DNA from 2 places in the Pseudoalteromonas undina genome. Region 1 is predicted to be linked to the other one. Evidence: riboswitches for the same ligand, from Rfam matches in the RefSeq annotation. Region 1 holds a riboswitch; the other holds the start of a gene.
The links. A riboswitch is a leader RNA that binds a small molecule or an ion and turns the genes downstream of it on or off. The one in region 1 is predicted to bind cobalamin.
Positions count from the first base shown of each region.

Region 2: another riboswitch for cobalamin. It lies ahead of PUND_RS13385 (TonB-dependent receptor domain-containing protein); the one in region 1 lies ahead of PUND_RS04710 (ABC transporter ATP-binding protein).

Region 1 covers NZ_AHCF03000003.1:243,321-250,960, reverse strand. Annotated here, with positions in the region: gene PUND_RS04730 (cobalamin-binding protein) at 1-480, opposite strand, end outside; gene cobO (cob(I)yrinic acid a,c-diamide adenosyltransferase) at 480-1,079, opposite strand; gene PUND_RS04720 (cobyric acid synthase) at 1,072-2,553, opposite strand; gene PUND_RS04715 (FecCD family ABC transporter permease) at 2,553-3,563, opposite strand; gene PUND_RS04710 (ABC transporter ATP-binding protein) at 3,565-4,377, opposite strand; cobalamin riboswitch at 4,452-4,589, opposite strand; gene PUND_RS04705 (porin) at 4,639-5,568, opposite strand; gene PUND_RS04700 (LysR family transcriptional regulator) at 5,732-6,601, opposite strand; gene PUND_RS04695 (MaoP family protein) at 6,691-7,065, shown strand; gene PUND_RS04690 (GGDEF domain-containing response regulator) at 7,151-7,640, shown strand, end outside.
Region 2 covers NZ_AHCF03000003.1:2,110,587-2,118,226, forward strand. Annotated here, with positions in the region: gene PUND_RS13375 (efflux RND transporter permease subunit) at 1-1,831, shown strand, start outside; gene msrA (peptide-methionine (S)-S-oxide reductase MsrA) at 1,906-2,442, shown strand; gene PUND_RS13385 (TonB-dependent receptor domain-containing protein) at 2,517-4,364, opposite strand; cobalamin riboswitch at 4,402-4,567, opposite strand; gene PUND_RS13390 (YajQ family cyclic di-GMP-binding protein) at 4,812-5,294, opposite strand; gene PUND_RS13395 (VanZ family protein) at 5,446-5,796, shown strand; gene PUND_RS13400 (ketopantoate reductase family protein) at 5,789-6,691, shown strand; gene thiI (tRNA uracil 4-sulfurtransferase ThiI) at 6,718-7,640, opposite strand, start outside.

The DNA of each region.
Region 1 (7,640 bases):
AGTAAGCATGGTTTTATTATGCTGCGCGGCTTTAATTGCGTTGAGCTTAACTGTAAATGCCTCAGCTACTTTTTTACTTTGCTCAATATGACCGGTTAATTGACCTAATTTTAGTATTTCCTTAGCTACGCCTTCAATAGAGCGTGGATTACTTAAATGCAATTCAATCCCTAGTCGCTTAATTTGTGCTAAATCTTCTGCCTGATTACCGCTTTTCCACGCAATGACCATGTCAGGCTTGAGCATGAGTAACTTTTCGATAGAAATGCCATTATAGCCGCCGATACGCTCAATTTTAGTCGCCTCTTGTGGGTAATCTGCGTAATCCAGCGTGCCCACTATTAGATCACCCGCCCCAATAGCATATAAATTTTCGACTATGTGTGGTGCCAAAGCCACAATACGAAGCGGCTTGTCGGCTAATACTTGAGGTACATAAACAGCAAACAATAACAGCCCAAGAATAATGCGTTTTAACATTAGTAATCAAAGCCTTTTAGTGCTTTTACGCCCGACTCAAACGCATGCTTTACATTACGCACTTCACTTACGGTATCGGCCAGCTCAATTAAGGTACGGTGCGCAGCACGGCCAGTAATAATTACCGATTGCATTGCAGGTCGGTTGTTAATTGCAGCAACCACTTCCTCAAGGTCGATATAGCCATAGGTCACCATATAGGTGAGCTCATCGAGTAATACCACATCGATACTGCTGTCGCTTAGCATCCGCTTTGACTCTTGCCATGTTGCTTGTGCTGCCGCAGTATCGGCCTCTTTATTTTGCGTATCCCAAGTAAAACCTGTGTTCATAACAGCAAATTCAACTCCAGCACCTTGTAGTAAATTACGCTCACCACATTCCCATGTACCTTTAATGAACTGACATACCGCGGCCTTTTTACCATGGCCAACACAGCGTGCAACCACACCAAAACCAGAGGTTGATTTACCTTTGCCATTACCAGTAATAACCTGAAAAATGCCTTTTTCTTGCTGTGCCGCTGCTACTCGAGCATCAACTTGTTCTTTTACTTTTTGCTGGCGCTGTTGGTGCTTGTCGTTTGTTGATTCAGTCATTGTTATGTCCTTGGTAAATTTTAATAATTTGTTCAATGTTTAAATGTGTTTGGCACATTTCAGCGAGGCGTTCTAGCTGGCGCTCGCGATGTTCATTGATGCTGATAGCACTAATTTCACTGTCTGGTTTTAGCCACTTTAATAGCAGTTCTGTAGCGGCTGCGTTGTCAAATAAGCCATGTAAATAAGTACCAGCAATAGCATTATCATCACTAATAAAACCATCAGTTTCAAAGCCATTTGGGTGTTTGTTAAAGCGAATAAGTGGTTTGTTGAGCGCTTGACCTTTACTGATCCCAGCATGTATTTCGTAACCCTGACAAGCAACCTGCTGCTGGTTTAAATTGAGTATTGCATTTACTTGGCTTAGCACTTTTTGCTCACCCAATAACGTATCAAAATCGCTAAGCGCTAACCCAGCTATTTGCCCTAATGATGATTCCACCGCATTAGGGTCACAAATCGTATTACCTAGCATTTGCATACCGCCGCAAATACCCAATACTTTGCCACCATAGCGTAAATGGCGTTTTATTTGCTGATCCCAGCCTTCATTTTTTAAAAATACCAAATCGCTAAGTACATTTTTACTGCCAGGCACAATAATTAAATCAACATCAGGAATTGTTTGAGTATGGCGCACATAGGTTATATTTATATGTGGGTGTAATCGCAGTGCATCAAAATCGGTATGGTTACTAATATGAGGCACTAGCAGCACCGCAATATTAATGCTGGCTTCGGTCACATTATTATCTATGGCAACGGCATCTTCGGCATCAAGTGCTAAATCGTGTAGGTAGGGTAACACCCCTAACACAGGTTTACCTGTGTACTCTTCAAGCCAATCTAACCCGCCTTGTAATAGGCTAATGTCACCACGAAAACGATTAATCACAAAGCCTTTTACCCGTGCTTGCTCTGATTCGCTTAATAGCGCCAAAGTCCCTACTAAGTGAGCAAACACACCCCCTTTATCAATATCAGCAATAATAATAACCGGGCAATCGACCTTTTCGGCGTAGCCCATATTGGCGATATCGTTTGCGCGTAAGTTAATTTCAGCTGGGCTACCAGCCCCTTCAACCAACAATAAGTCAAAGCGTTTAGCTAAACGATTATGCGAGGTTAATACCGCTTCCATAGCCACTTTTTTATAGTCATGGTAAGAGTCGGCTTCCATATTGCTGATAGCCCTACCATGAATAATAACTTGCGCGCCGGTATCACTATTGGGTTTGAGTAATATCGGGTTAAAGTCTATTTCAGGTGCTACTTTTGCTGCAACGGCTTGTAATGCTTGGGCTCTACCAATTTCACCGCCATCGTGAGTTACGGCACTATTAAGCGCCATGTTTTGCGGTTTAAACGGCGCAACATTAACACCTTGATTGGCAAACACTCTGCAAAGCGCTGCAACTAAGGTGCTTTTACCCGCATCTGAGGTAGTGCCTTGTACCATTAGTGTTTTCATTATTGAACCACCAGCTGGCGCTTACGAAAATACAATATACTTAAAAAGAATAGACTGCCGATAGCCGCCGTGATCACCCCGATTGGCAACTCTTGATTACTTAATAGTGAGCGAGCGAGCACATCGACCCACACCATAAATATTCCCCCGACTAACCCGGTCATTAATAATCCAACGCGGCTACCTTGAGAGATAAAAAAGCGCACTATGTGTGGCACCATCAAGCCAACAAAACCAATACCACCACAGTTGGCAACTAACACGGCCGTGATCAACGAGCTTAAAATAAGCATTAAAATTCTAAAACGATGTACTCTTACGCCAAGCGTTGTCGCACTTTCATCGCCTAACAACATGGCATTAAGCTGGCGCCTAAAACCCAACATGATTATTGTACAAACTATAATGACTAAGACAGGTAACAGCAGCGACTGCCACTGTGCTTTAGCAAAACTACCTAAAGTCCAAAATAAAATAGCCGCGACCGCTTGTGGATCGCTCCAATAAAGTAGCAAACTAGTAAAAGCACTAAATAAAAATGATAGGGCTACCCCCGCCAATAACATCGATTCAACTTGGGCATTACGCTGGCTGCCAGCAATTAAAATTAATAATCCCATCGCCACTAAACTACCGGTTAATGCCGCCCCAGATAGCGCTATACCCGCCCCAGCTCCCACAAAAGACATTAGTATAACCACACCTAATGAAGCGCCGGACGAAATACCAAATAAATAAGGATCTGCTAAGGGGTTACGGGTGACTGTTTGTAGTATTAAACCTGCAATCGCTAAGCCACTCCCAGCTAAAAAAGCCAGTAAAGTACGTGGCATTCTTAATTCAATAATAATACGGCTGGTAAATGAAGCCTCGTTTGAAAAGGTTAAGCTTTGGTAAACATCAGCGAGCGACGTGGGTGCCGCACCAAAACTCAGTGCAATAAATAAACTTAATAGTGCGCATAGTAGCGCAGCGATTAATGCAACGGTATGGTTAGAAAAAACCGTCATATTATTGGTATCCATAATAATAAGTAATATAAGGAATAGCCTCACCCGAAGCTGCTGATTGAGGGTGAGTGCTCACTTGTGCACAAACGCCAAACACCTCATCCAGCATCTGCTCAGTGACCACTTTATTTGGCTTACCTGCATCAACAACTTTTCCATTTTTAATAACCACTAACTCATCACACATAGCAGCAGCTAAATTTAAGTCATGAAATGACGCAAATACCGTGATCCCTAGAGATTTAGCCAGCTCCATCAGTTGAATTTGATATTTCACATCAAGGTGACTAGTTGGTTCATCCATAATAAGAAGTTGCGGTTGCTGCACAATAGCGCGGGCAATAAAGGCTCGTTGCTTTTCACCGCCAGATAGCGAATCAAATAATTGAGTACTATGAGATTCAAGCCCCACATGGCTAATAGCCTGAGCTATTTTTTGTTTATCTGCTTGGGTGGTCGAACTGAATAGCGTTTTATGTGGCGTAAGCCCTAGAGCCACAACATCGAATAACGAGAGGTTAAATTGCGACGGTGTTTCTTGTAGCACAACGGCAACTTGCTTGGCGTAGTCTTCGCTTTTTAGTTGCCAAATATCGGTGTTATTAAATTTAACCTCTCCCGCTGACGGCTGATTAAATCGATACAAGCAACGCAGTAAACTCGATTTTCCCGCACCATTAGGACCAATTAAGCCAACAAACTTGCCACGCTCAATACTCAAATTAATTTGCTCAAGGATTAAGGTGTTACCCACTCGCCAAGAGACATTATTAACGGTTAGAAGTGCAGTTTTTTTAGCGGTTTGAGTGTGCAAAAAATTATCCTAGGCAGGGAAAACCCACACTCAGTACCACAAGTACCAAAAAGAAAATGAGTTAACCCGCTCGTTATATGAAGTTTTAAGGCACTTGTATCTGACTTACAGTAAAACTGATTACAGTTACGGGTATAGTTGAGGAGTTTCACCTCATTCCAAATGCTTGGCTATTATGCGCAGATAAGTAAATAATTTAAAGCAAAAAAAACCGCACTCAGCTGAGTGCGGTTAAAAGGGAGTGTTTTAACTGAGGTTTAGTTAAAACTTATATTCCATACCTAAACCTAGGTAATCTTGGTCAACGTTGTTGTCCATATCAAAACTTGAGTAAAAGCCAAACACCTTAAGATTTTTGTTTAGCTTGTGATCAACACCTACCGATACTGCACTTTTATCATCGCTGTCATCAAAATCCATTGTTTGATATTGCACTTTAAAAGTGTTGCTACCCATTAGGTAAGCTGCATTCACTAAGTAACCGTCAGCTTCAGCGCTACCGTCTACTTTTTCTTGTGTTTGGTACATTGCACCAAGTCTAAAGTCTTCAATTTTACCTTGAACTGTTGCACGTACTACGTCGTAACCATTTACTTCACTATCAGCAGCAACAGCAGCATATACAGCGCTCTTTTTAAGGCCAGCATCACCATAAGTTAACGCCACTGAGTAACCATTTTTGGCATCTTTATCATCTTCTGCAATAAATGAAGCTAATACTTTAAAGCCTTCATATGAGTTTGAAGCGTAAGATACTGAGTTACCTAAGCGGTTTTCACCTTTAAAAGTGTTTTTAATATCACCTTCAAGGTCATTAAATAAATCAAGTTTACCTTGCGCCTGCTTTAGCGCTGTATCGTTACGGCCTATTACTACCTGACCAAATGAACCTTTAAAACCTACATATTGATTACGTGCTGAAATATTATCTTTATCGCCTTTTGAGTCAGCATCCGACACATCAACCTGAAATTCAAACTTATAAACAGCTTCTAAACCGTCTGAAATTTTTTCAGACCCTTTAAGTCCGAAACGAGATGCATTACTTTTAATTTCAGTAAACGACCCTTCACCATCGTCAGATGATTGAACGGTTACATTCGCTTTACCGTAAATGTCTACTTCTGCAAGCGCATTAAAAGATAAACCACTAAGTAAGGCTAAGCATAAGCTCGATTTTGCAAATTTCATGTTATTTCCTCGATAATCACAATAGACTAATTTTTAAAACAGCAGCAGTGTGTCACCACTAAATGACAAAAATATTACAAAGGACACATTTTTGTCTTTTTAAGTTAATAAAACTGCATTAAATCTGAAATCAAAATAACATCTAAAATATACCGCTTAACGACTACTTACTTTGTTTCAATAAACTCGGTGTCATTTGCGACAGCAAATTAACCAGAGTTTCTATTAACTCTTTCTGTTCGTTATCTCTATGATAGGCAACAAATACATCTCTTGACGTATTTTCTACCCCTTTTACATGAAAAAGTTCGCCTTTTTCTAAATGATCTTTAACTAATACCTGTGGAATAAACGCACTACCGCCACATTGCAGTATTAAATCAAGCGCTATACGTCCGGTACTGGTTCTAAAATAAGGCGGCGTTTTACCGGTAAATTGACGGGCATGCCAAAGAGAAAACGTAGTTCCCCAATCAACATAAACATATTGATTATCAAAAAAGTTATCGCCTGTTGCGGTGTCGTAGCCACTAACCGGAATAATAGGTAGTTCACAAATTCGTTCAACAACGAGTTCGTCTACTTTTGGTGGATCAAATAAAATGGCTAGATCAAGGGTGCGCTCTAATAGTAATCGAGTGCTCTCTTGTTGTGCTTTTACCTCTGCCACCAAAGATACACCGGGCATAGCCGATACTATATTTGTAATACCAAACTGTAAAAACGCATCCCAAATATTAGGAGTCCCAGCCAAGCTGATTTGCTTATGCATATTATCTGCAAGTGCAACATCCACTTTGGCCCTTTGCATTCCAGTAATAATCATTTGAGCATGCGGCAACAAGCGCTCACCAGGGGCGGTGAGTTGAATATTATTGCGCTGGCGAATAAATAAATTTACGCCTAAGCCCTGCTCTAATTGACGAATTCGAAAACTCACTGCAGACTGCGTTATGTATAGGTTTTCTGCCGCTTTACCAAAATGGCGAGTACGCACCACTTCAACAAATGTTTTTAATAAATCTATGTCCAATTTTTTATCCTCACGATAAAAATTTTTTGTTTAAAAAAATAGCGATTATGTACCATACTCCAGCTAATAATTGGTATGAGGGTACAGCTATGAGCAATGATATTTCACTACTTCGTCAAGCATTTGTTAGTCAACGTCAGTTTTATGATGATCAAAACTTTCCACGCGGATTTAGTCGCAGCGGACACTTTACCCTGTTAGAGGCAAGTATTTTAGAACAGCACGGTGTTGTTTTAAAAAGCTTGTATAACAAAGCAGTTGAGCCACAAAACGAACATCAGCAACAATTTGTAAATGCGGTTAGTGGCATAGTAGAGCCAAGCAACCCCATAGAGCGAGCATGGGTTAAATACTTAAAGTTAACAACCTGCAAAACAAAATTTCATACATTATTTGGTCGCTCAAAAATTTCAGGGCCAACACCAATCAGTCAAGATTATTACTCTGAGGCAGACAATCTATAAGTCATTACAATAGTTGCTTTTTGGCGTTTTAGCAGTTACAACTTGTATAAGCAAACATTTTTGCAAAATTTAAACAGGCTGCCACGTGACGCACAGAATACTTATTGTTGAAGACACCCCCACTATTGCGCGAGTGCAAAAGCATATCGCGCAAAAAATTGGCTATGAAGTTGATATTGCCCAGTCGCTGGCTGAGACTAAAGAGCTAATAAGTAAACATGCTTATTTTTGCGCAGTCGTTGATTTTATATTGCCTGATGCCCCGCAAGGGGAAGCGGTTCCCTGCACGATTGCAGCAGATATCCCTACCATTGTTATGACTGGCAATATCGATAATCAAACTCGCGACACCGTCGAAAAGTACCCTATTATTGATTACATTATCAAAGGCAATAAACAAGCTTACGAATATTTAGAAAAGCAGCTTTATCGCCTACCTCGCAATAAGCAAGTTAAAGTACTGGTTGTTGATGACTCAGCGTCTACACGCCAATATATTTGTAATTTATTAACACGTCATAAATACCAAATATTACAAGCAGCCGATGGCCTAGAGGCACTTAAAGAGCTTGAAA
Region 2 (7,640 bases), 1.9 Mb from region 1:
AGCTTATCGCGGCGCCCGTGAGGTAGGCTTTGCAATTATAGCCACCACCCTAGTGCTGATCTCTGTGTTTGTACCATTGGTGTTTATGGAAGGACGAATAGGCGCACTATTTACAGAATTTGCAATGGCAGTAAGTGCCGCCGTGTTCTTCTCCAGTATTACTGCATTAACACTCTCTCCGGCATTGTGTTCAAAGGTTTTAAAGGCCTCTGAAAAAGAAAGTAAATTTAGCCAAGCAATGGATCGCTTTTTTACTAAATTAGAAAATGGATACCGTAATGCTTTAGCGTCAAACATGACCCGTAAATGGGGCTTAATGCTGAGCTTAGTTTTGGCTGGGTTTGTTAGTTATTCACTATTTTTACAAATACCGTCTGAACTTACCCCTAAAGAAGACCGTGGTACCTTTTTTGTACTTATGAATGGCCCTGAAGGCGCTAGCTATGAGAATAATGCCGCTAATATGGCAAAGATAGAAGAACGCTTAATGCCTTACTCTGAATCTGGCGAACTAAGCCGAGTTTTAGTGCGAGTTCCAGGCTGGGGTGGCAGTGGTGGTGTAGCCATTGTTGGTATGGCGGATTGGGATAAACGCAAACGCTCAACCTGGGAAGTCATGGATGAAATTAGCGGTAAAATGCAAGAGGTCACCGATGTACGTGCTTTTGCAATTATGCGCCGTGGTATTGGCGGTGGTGGTTCATCGCGACCGATAGAGTTTGTTTTACAAGGTAATGATTATGCTCAGCTAGCTGATTGGCGCGATAGAATTATTAAACGTGCAGAGAAAAACCCTGGGTTAGTGCGCATTGATCATGATTATAAAGAAACCTTCCCACAGTTTTTAGTCAGTATTGATAAAAATAAAGCCGCTGATTTAGGCGTATCAGTCTCAGATGTGGGTCGTACACTTGAAACCATGCTTGGCCAACGCCGTGTAACCACTTTTATTGATCGCGGTGAAGAGTACGATGTAATTTTAAAGGGAACTAAAGAAGACTTTGCAAACCCTACTGATATTTCAAATATTTACCTTAAATCTCGCAGCAATGAATTGGTGCCACTCGACAGCCTTATAAGCTTGAAAGAAGAAGCCACCGCCTCGCGTTTAAATCGCTATAATCGTATGCGTGCAATTACTCTAAGTGCCAACTTAGCTGATGGCTATACGCTAGAACAAGCACTAAACTTTTTAAACAATGTTGCCGCAGAAGAAAATGACATTGATGGCGCCATTGATTACAAAGGTGAGTCACAATTGTTTTATGAAGGTGCCTCAGCCATGACCTATGTGTTTGTGCTGGCATTGACCGTGACCTTTTTAGTACTCGCTGCTCAGTTTGAAAGCTTTATGCATCCGCTTGTTATTATGCTCACCGTTCCACTTGGGCTAATGGGCGCTATGTTTGGCCTGTGGAGTATGGGCTTAACACTTAATATATACAGCCAAATTGGTATTGTGATGCTTATCGGGTTAAGCGCTAAAAACGGTATTCTGATTGTTGAATTTACCAATCAGTTACGTGATAAAGGGTTGGAATTTAGTGAAGCTATTTTACAAGCCGCTACCCAGCGTTTACGTCCTATTATAATGACCTCCCTAACCACAGTTATGAGTGCAGTACCTTTGGTACTCGCCTCAGGGCCTGGCTCGGAAAGTAGAATGGTAATTGGTGTGGTGGTATTTACCGGCGTAACGGTTGCCACCATACTGACTCTGTTTGTGGTGCCAGCTGCCTATTACGCACTAGCGCGAAATACACAATCACCAGAGTTTTTACAGCAAAAGCTAGATAAACAAGCAGCTGAAAAACCACTTAAAGAGATCTAAGTCACTCTGAGCGTCGTAATTAGCTGTTACGGCGCTATTTTGGTGCATATAACCATATAATTGAGGAAGTACTTATGAGTTCGACCACACAGGTAGCAACACTAGGCGGCGGCTGTTTTTGGTGTATTGATGCGGCATTTAGGCGTGTTAGAGGGGTACTCAGTGTTTGTTCTGGTTACACGGGTGGACATACTGATAACCCAACCTACAAAGCCATTTGCACAGGCAACAGCGGACATGCCGAAGTGGTTAAGGTTGAATTTGATTCTAGTGTGATAAGCTTTGAAACCTTACTCGCAATGTTTTTTACCTTGCATGATGCCACCCAGTTAAATCGCCAAGGTAACGATATAGGTACTCAATACCGCAGCGTTGTGTATTACCATGATCAGCAACAACAATTGCAAACACAGGCCGTTATTGCAGAGCTGCAAACTCATGTTAGCGAGCCTATAGTAACAGAGGTAAGCCCAGCAACCACTTTTTACCCTGCTGAAAGTTTTCATCAAGACTATTACAATGAAAACCCAGAACAAGGCTACTGTAGTATTTTAATTGCGCCTAAGTTGCACAAGTTTGAAACCGAATTTAGCGAGTTTTTAAGTGAATAAAGTGCTTTAAAGCGCTAACCAAATAGCCCAGCAATTTGCTGGGCTATTTGTTTTTCGGCAACTAAAAGTGATAATTAAAACTGATAATTTGCCCCCACAAAGAAAGTTCTTCCTGCGCTGTTATAACCTAATAGCTCACCACTGGCAGCAAACCCTGTTGCTGCAGTAAAATATTCCTTATCAGTAATATTTTCTATTCGAGCAGCTAACGACAAATTATCGAGCAACTGGTAATTGGCTGCTAAATTAAATACCGTATAGTCAGCGAGTTCAGAATCATAATACGCAATTGATGGACGCGATGAGCGATACTGCATATCTAAACTAGCATCAAAATCGCCCCATGACTTAGCGAGTTGATAATTAAACGACTCTGAAGGCCTGCGTGGTAAATCTGTATTCGTCTTTTCATCTGTAGCATCTAAAAAACTAACATTAACAGAGTGTTCAAAGCCTAACGCTGAAAACTCAGCCGATAATTCTATCCCCTGCATAGATACTTTATCTATGTTAGTTGCAATATATTTACCTGAGTCTGCATCATAATTATTACTAATTAAATTATTGATACGGTTATCGAAAATAGCAATATCATAACGTCCCCATTGAGTTTCTAGGGTAACACCAAACTCATTGTTTAAGGCTTCCTCTGGCTTAATATTATTATTTGGTAGATAGTATGGGCTGTTAGTTACAAACGCATTAATTAAAGACGGCGCCCTAAATGCGGTGCCATGATTTAAACGTACCGTTACATACTGATTCGCTTTATATCCAAGCCCAGTACTGTAAGTATTGGCACGGCCGTGAAAGTCATAATCATCGGTTCTGATAACCGCATTTGCTAACCATTGTTCATGACTATAAAACGCGCCTATAAACAATGCGTTGTTATCGCGTTTTTCTTCTGATGACGTTGCTGACGAGTTTGATAAATCCTCAGACAAGTAATTAAAACCACCTGATAAATCAAGCTCTTTCGTTAGGCTATAAAGCCCTCGGTATTCAAACTCAACACGCTCTGTGCTATACACTTGCTGAACATCGGTGCCAGTTTGAGTATTTTCTTCTTGCGATATACTCAATGAAGTACTTTGGGTATATATTTCTGAGGCTTTTTTCCAGCCTAGCTTAGCGGTATAGTTTTCAAAATCGTAGGCATCGTTACCCCATGCGTTATCATACTGCGCTTCACCTTCACTGTACTGAGACTGTAAGCTCAACTTACCTAGTTCAGCCAGTTCATACGCTAAATTAAAGCCAATGTTTTTATTTTTGTAGCCATCATCATCGTGATCTTTGGTGTATTCAGCCACAGGGTCTTTGCCAGTAACATCAAAACCATCTGTCTCTTCATAGCCTAGATTATAATTAAAGCTAAGCGCCTCTTTTGCAAGCCCACCAGCAAGCTGATAATTACTGTAACTATGACTGCCCAAAGTAGCCGAAAGCGTATTATTTGAGGCTTTACGGGTAATGATATTAATTACTCCGGCTACCGCATCAGAGCCATAAATAGCTGCTCTGGCACCTTTAATAACTTCAACACGCTCGATACTATTAACTGGAATATTAGTTAGCGATACACTACCTGAGCTTGCATCGCTCACTCTTACGCCATCAACCAATACTAAGGCATATTTAGCGCTAGCACCGCGAACAAATATATCTGCTTTTTGACCTAATCCGCCGTTACGGACAATATCAATACCAGCAATGGTATTTAATATTGCAGGTAAGTCTCGGTAATTCGCTTTTTCAATATCAGCGCGGTCGACAACTGCCACACTTGCTAATACATCATTTATAGGTTGTTCAAATTTATTTGCAGTAACGGTTATTCTTTCAATTGTTTGCTCTGCAGATGCAGAAAAAGACAGCGCAGCCGAAATAGCCACACCCAATGCAGTTTTATTTATCATGATGTTCCCTATCTCTGCCCACCGCAAAGATGTTAATAAGTAAGATTACATCAAGGCCGGTCTCCGGACTCAGTTACCATAATTTAATACAGCATAACTTTACCGTTGCGGGGGCAGTGTTGGGATTGACTTCATCAATGAAAACGCACCAACTTCCCGATTATCCTACTAAAAAAATCACACCGTTGAAGTGTTTAGCAAGCACCTTGAAAATAGGCAGCTATTGTTATCTGTTTACTAAAAAATGTCAACGGACGTCTAAACATCTACAAATCGGGGTTTGGGGTTCGATGCTCGATGCTCGATGCTCGATGCTCGATGCTCGATGCTCGATGCTCGATAATTATCATAGGTCCAAAAATAAAAAAGCCAAACAATATAACGTGTTTGGCTAAATACATGTTGCTTTGAACTAAGCGCCTATAGTGCCTAGCTCGAAACAATAAATTAATCGCGGAAGTTTTTAAACTGAAATGGCTGACCTAAATCGGCAGTGCGTACAACTTGCATAGCAGCTTGTAAGTCATCACGCTTTTTACCCGTTACGCGTACTTCTTCGCCTTGAATAGCCGCTTGCACTTTTACTTTAGAATCTTTAATGGCTTTTACTACTTTTTTAGCCATATCTTTTTCGATACCCTGCTTTAGTGCAACGTTACGAAAAACATTTTTGCCTGCGCGAGAAATCTCTTGAAGTTCTAGGCTCGCAACATCCATTCCACGCTTTGAAACTTTTCCAGCTAAAATATCAAACAACTGCATAACCTGAGCATCTGCTTCAGCTTTTAATTTAATTGTTTTATCGTTTAATTCAATTGAGGCATCGACCCCTCTAAAATCAAATCGTGTTTCTAATTCACGATTGGCGTTATCAACCGCGTTTTGTGCTTCGTTCATTTCTACTTCAGATACAATATCAAATGAAGGCATGATGTTCTCCTAACTAGCTAATCTTAATTTTATGCGGCAATTATAACGTTAAAATGATAAATCTTTACATTTTTCTGCATCTTGTTCAGGTGCGATACTAATTTAGTTTGATATACTGAGGCTTCTTTTTTATACGATTTTAGGATTTTTTGTGACGAGGCGTGTTTACCAAGCTATTTTTTTAATTAGTATTGTCGCATTTACCTTCTTATTTGCTAAAGAGGTAAAAGGGGCTGCAAACTTATTTCCGCATGTAGATAAAGTGGCGCATTTTGGTATTTTCTTTTTACTTGCCATTATAATGGATAAAGCCTTTAAACTGCCGTTATATGCACAAATATTGCTGTTAGCCGGCTATGGTGCCGCAATAGAAATTATGCAAGATAGCCTCCCTTACAGACAAGCATCACTGGCCGATTTTGTTGCCGACTTTATTGGTGCGGCGAGCTACTTTTTAGCTAAAGCCCTATTAACACTGCGTAAAAAGAAGCATTATGGCTAACATACTCGTTGTTGGTGATGGTGCTATAGGCTTGTTATTTAGTCATTTCTTAGCTAAATATCACACAGTTTATGTTCTTACCAAAAAAGGCACAGTAAATACTCGCTTTTACAGCCACAGTAACGCTGCGTCTGAAAAAATTAACGCCACTTTCATCTCACAACAGCAATTAGCCCAAGCTCCCGAGTTTGACATTGTTTTATTCACTGTTAAAGCGTTTGCAGTGCAACAAGCCTATGCCCAAGTAAAGCCTTATCTTGGTAATAATACCCATATTGTACTGAGTCATAATGGCATGGGTAATGTTGAACAATTAAATGCACAGTTAACACAGCAGCAGTCGTTGTACTTTTTAACCACCAGCATGGCTGGGTTCAAATCAAACCCTAATATTGTGCAGCATACCGGAAATGGACAAAGTGTATTAGGGGGCTGTAATCAACTAGCTATGCAAAATCTTCAACAGTTTAGTGCGCAATTACACACTATTCCGCAATTAATTGTCAGCAACAATATTGAGCAACTTAGGTTTGAAAAGCTACTAGTTAATATTGCCATAAATCCATTAACCGCTCTGTACAATATAAAAAATGGCCAGTTGCGTGCGCCACAGTTTAATAGCTCAATTATTAATTTATTAACAGAGGCGTGCCATATTGCGACCGCGCTTAAACTTAATATTAAGCTTATCGATGCTCTCGAGCGCGCCTACAAGGTAATGAGTTTAACGACAGAGAATTACTCATCTATGCATCAAGACGTTTTGCATAATAGGCAAACTGAGATCATGGCAATTTGTGGTTATATTAGTGAGCAAGGCAAGCGACATAATATTGCGACCCCGTATAACGACGCTTTACTTGCTGAAATTCTGACAAAAAAAAGCGCGGAATAAATCCGCGCTTTTAAAATATTTAGCCATTAACGACGATAGACTTTTACAGTGGTAAAGCCTTCTTCGTGAAGAATAAGTGCTTGTAACTGGCTCATTACCCCTTTTTGGCAATATAAGTAATAGTCTTTACCTTTAGGTAAATCACCAAACTTAGTTGCTAAACGGAAAAACGGTAAATGAATAACTTCAATACCATCAATTTCAAGCGGAGCGGCATCTTCTTCCTCAGGTGAGCGAATATCAACAACAACCGCTCCCTCTGGTAACTCTGTAACTGACTCAGCTTCTTTAAGCTCTTGCTTAGCTTCAACATCGATATCGCGCACATCCATAACACGGGCGTTATCAATAACGGTATTTAATACATCAAAATCAAACTTCTCTTCTTCTGCTTTAATGACTTCAATTTTGGCTTTAACCGTCGGCTTTTTAGAGATCACACCACAGTATTCAGGCATCGTTTCTGCCATTTCTGCAGTGCCTATTTGGCGCGCTATATTAATGATCTCTTGCTTATCATGTTGGATAAGTGGACGTAAAATCAGCGTTTCGGTTACACGGTCAATCACACTTAAGTTAGCTAAGGTTTGGCTAGACACCTGACCTATACTTTCACCCGTTACCAAAGCTTGAATATTTAGTTTTTCAGCAACGGCACTACCCGCTCGCATCATCATACGTTTAAGCACAACACCCATTTGGCTGTTCTCAACGTTTTCTAAAATTTCCGCAACAACTGGTTCAAAATCAACAGTAATAAACTTAACTTTATGCGTAGAGCTGTATTGTTTCCATAGGTAGTAGCTCGCTTGCTTAACCCCAATTTCGTGGGCAGCACCACCTAAGTTAAAGAATAAAAAGTGTGTACGAGCGCCTTTACGGATCATCTGATAACTGGCAACGCCAGAATCAAATCCACCAGACATAAGCGATAATACATCGTCTTGTG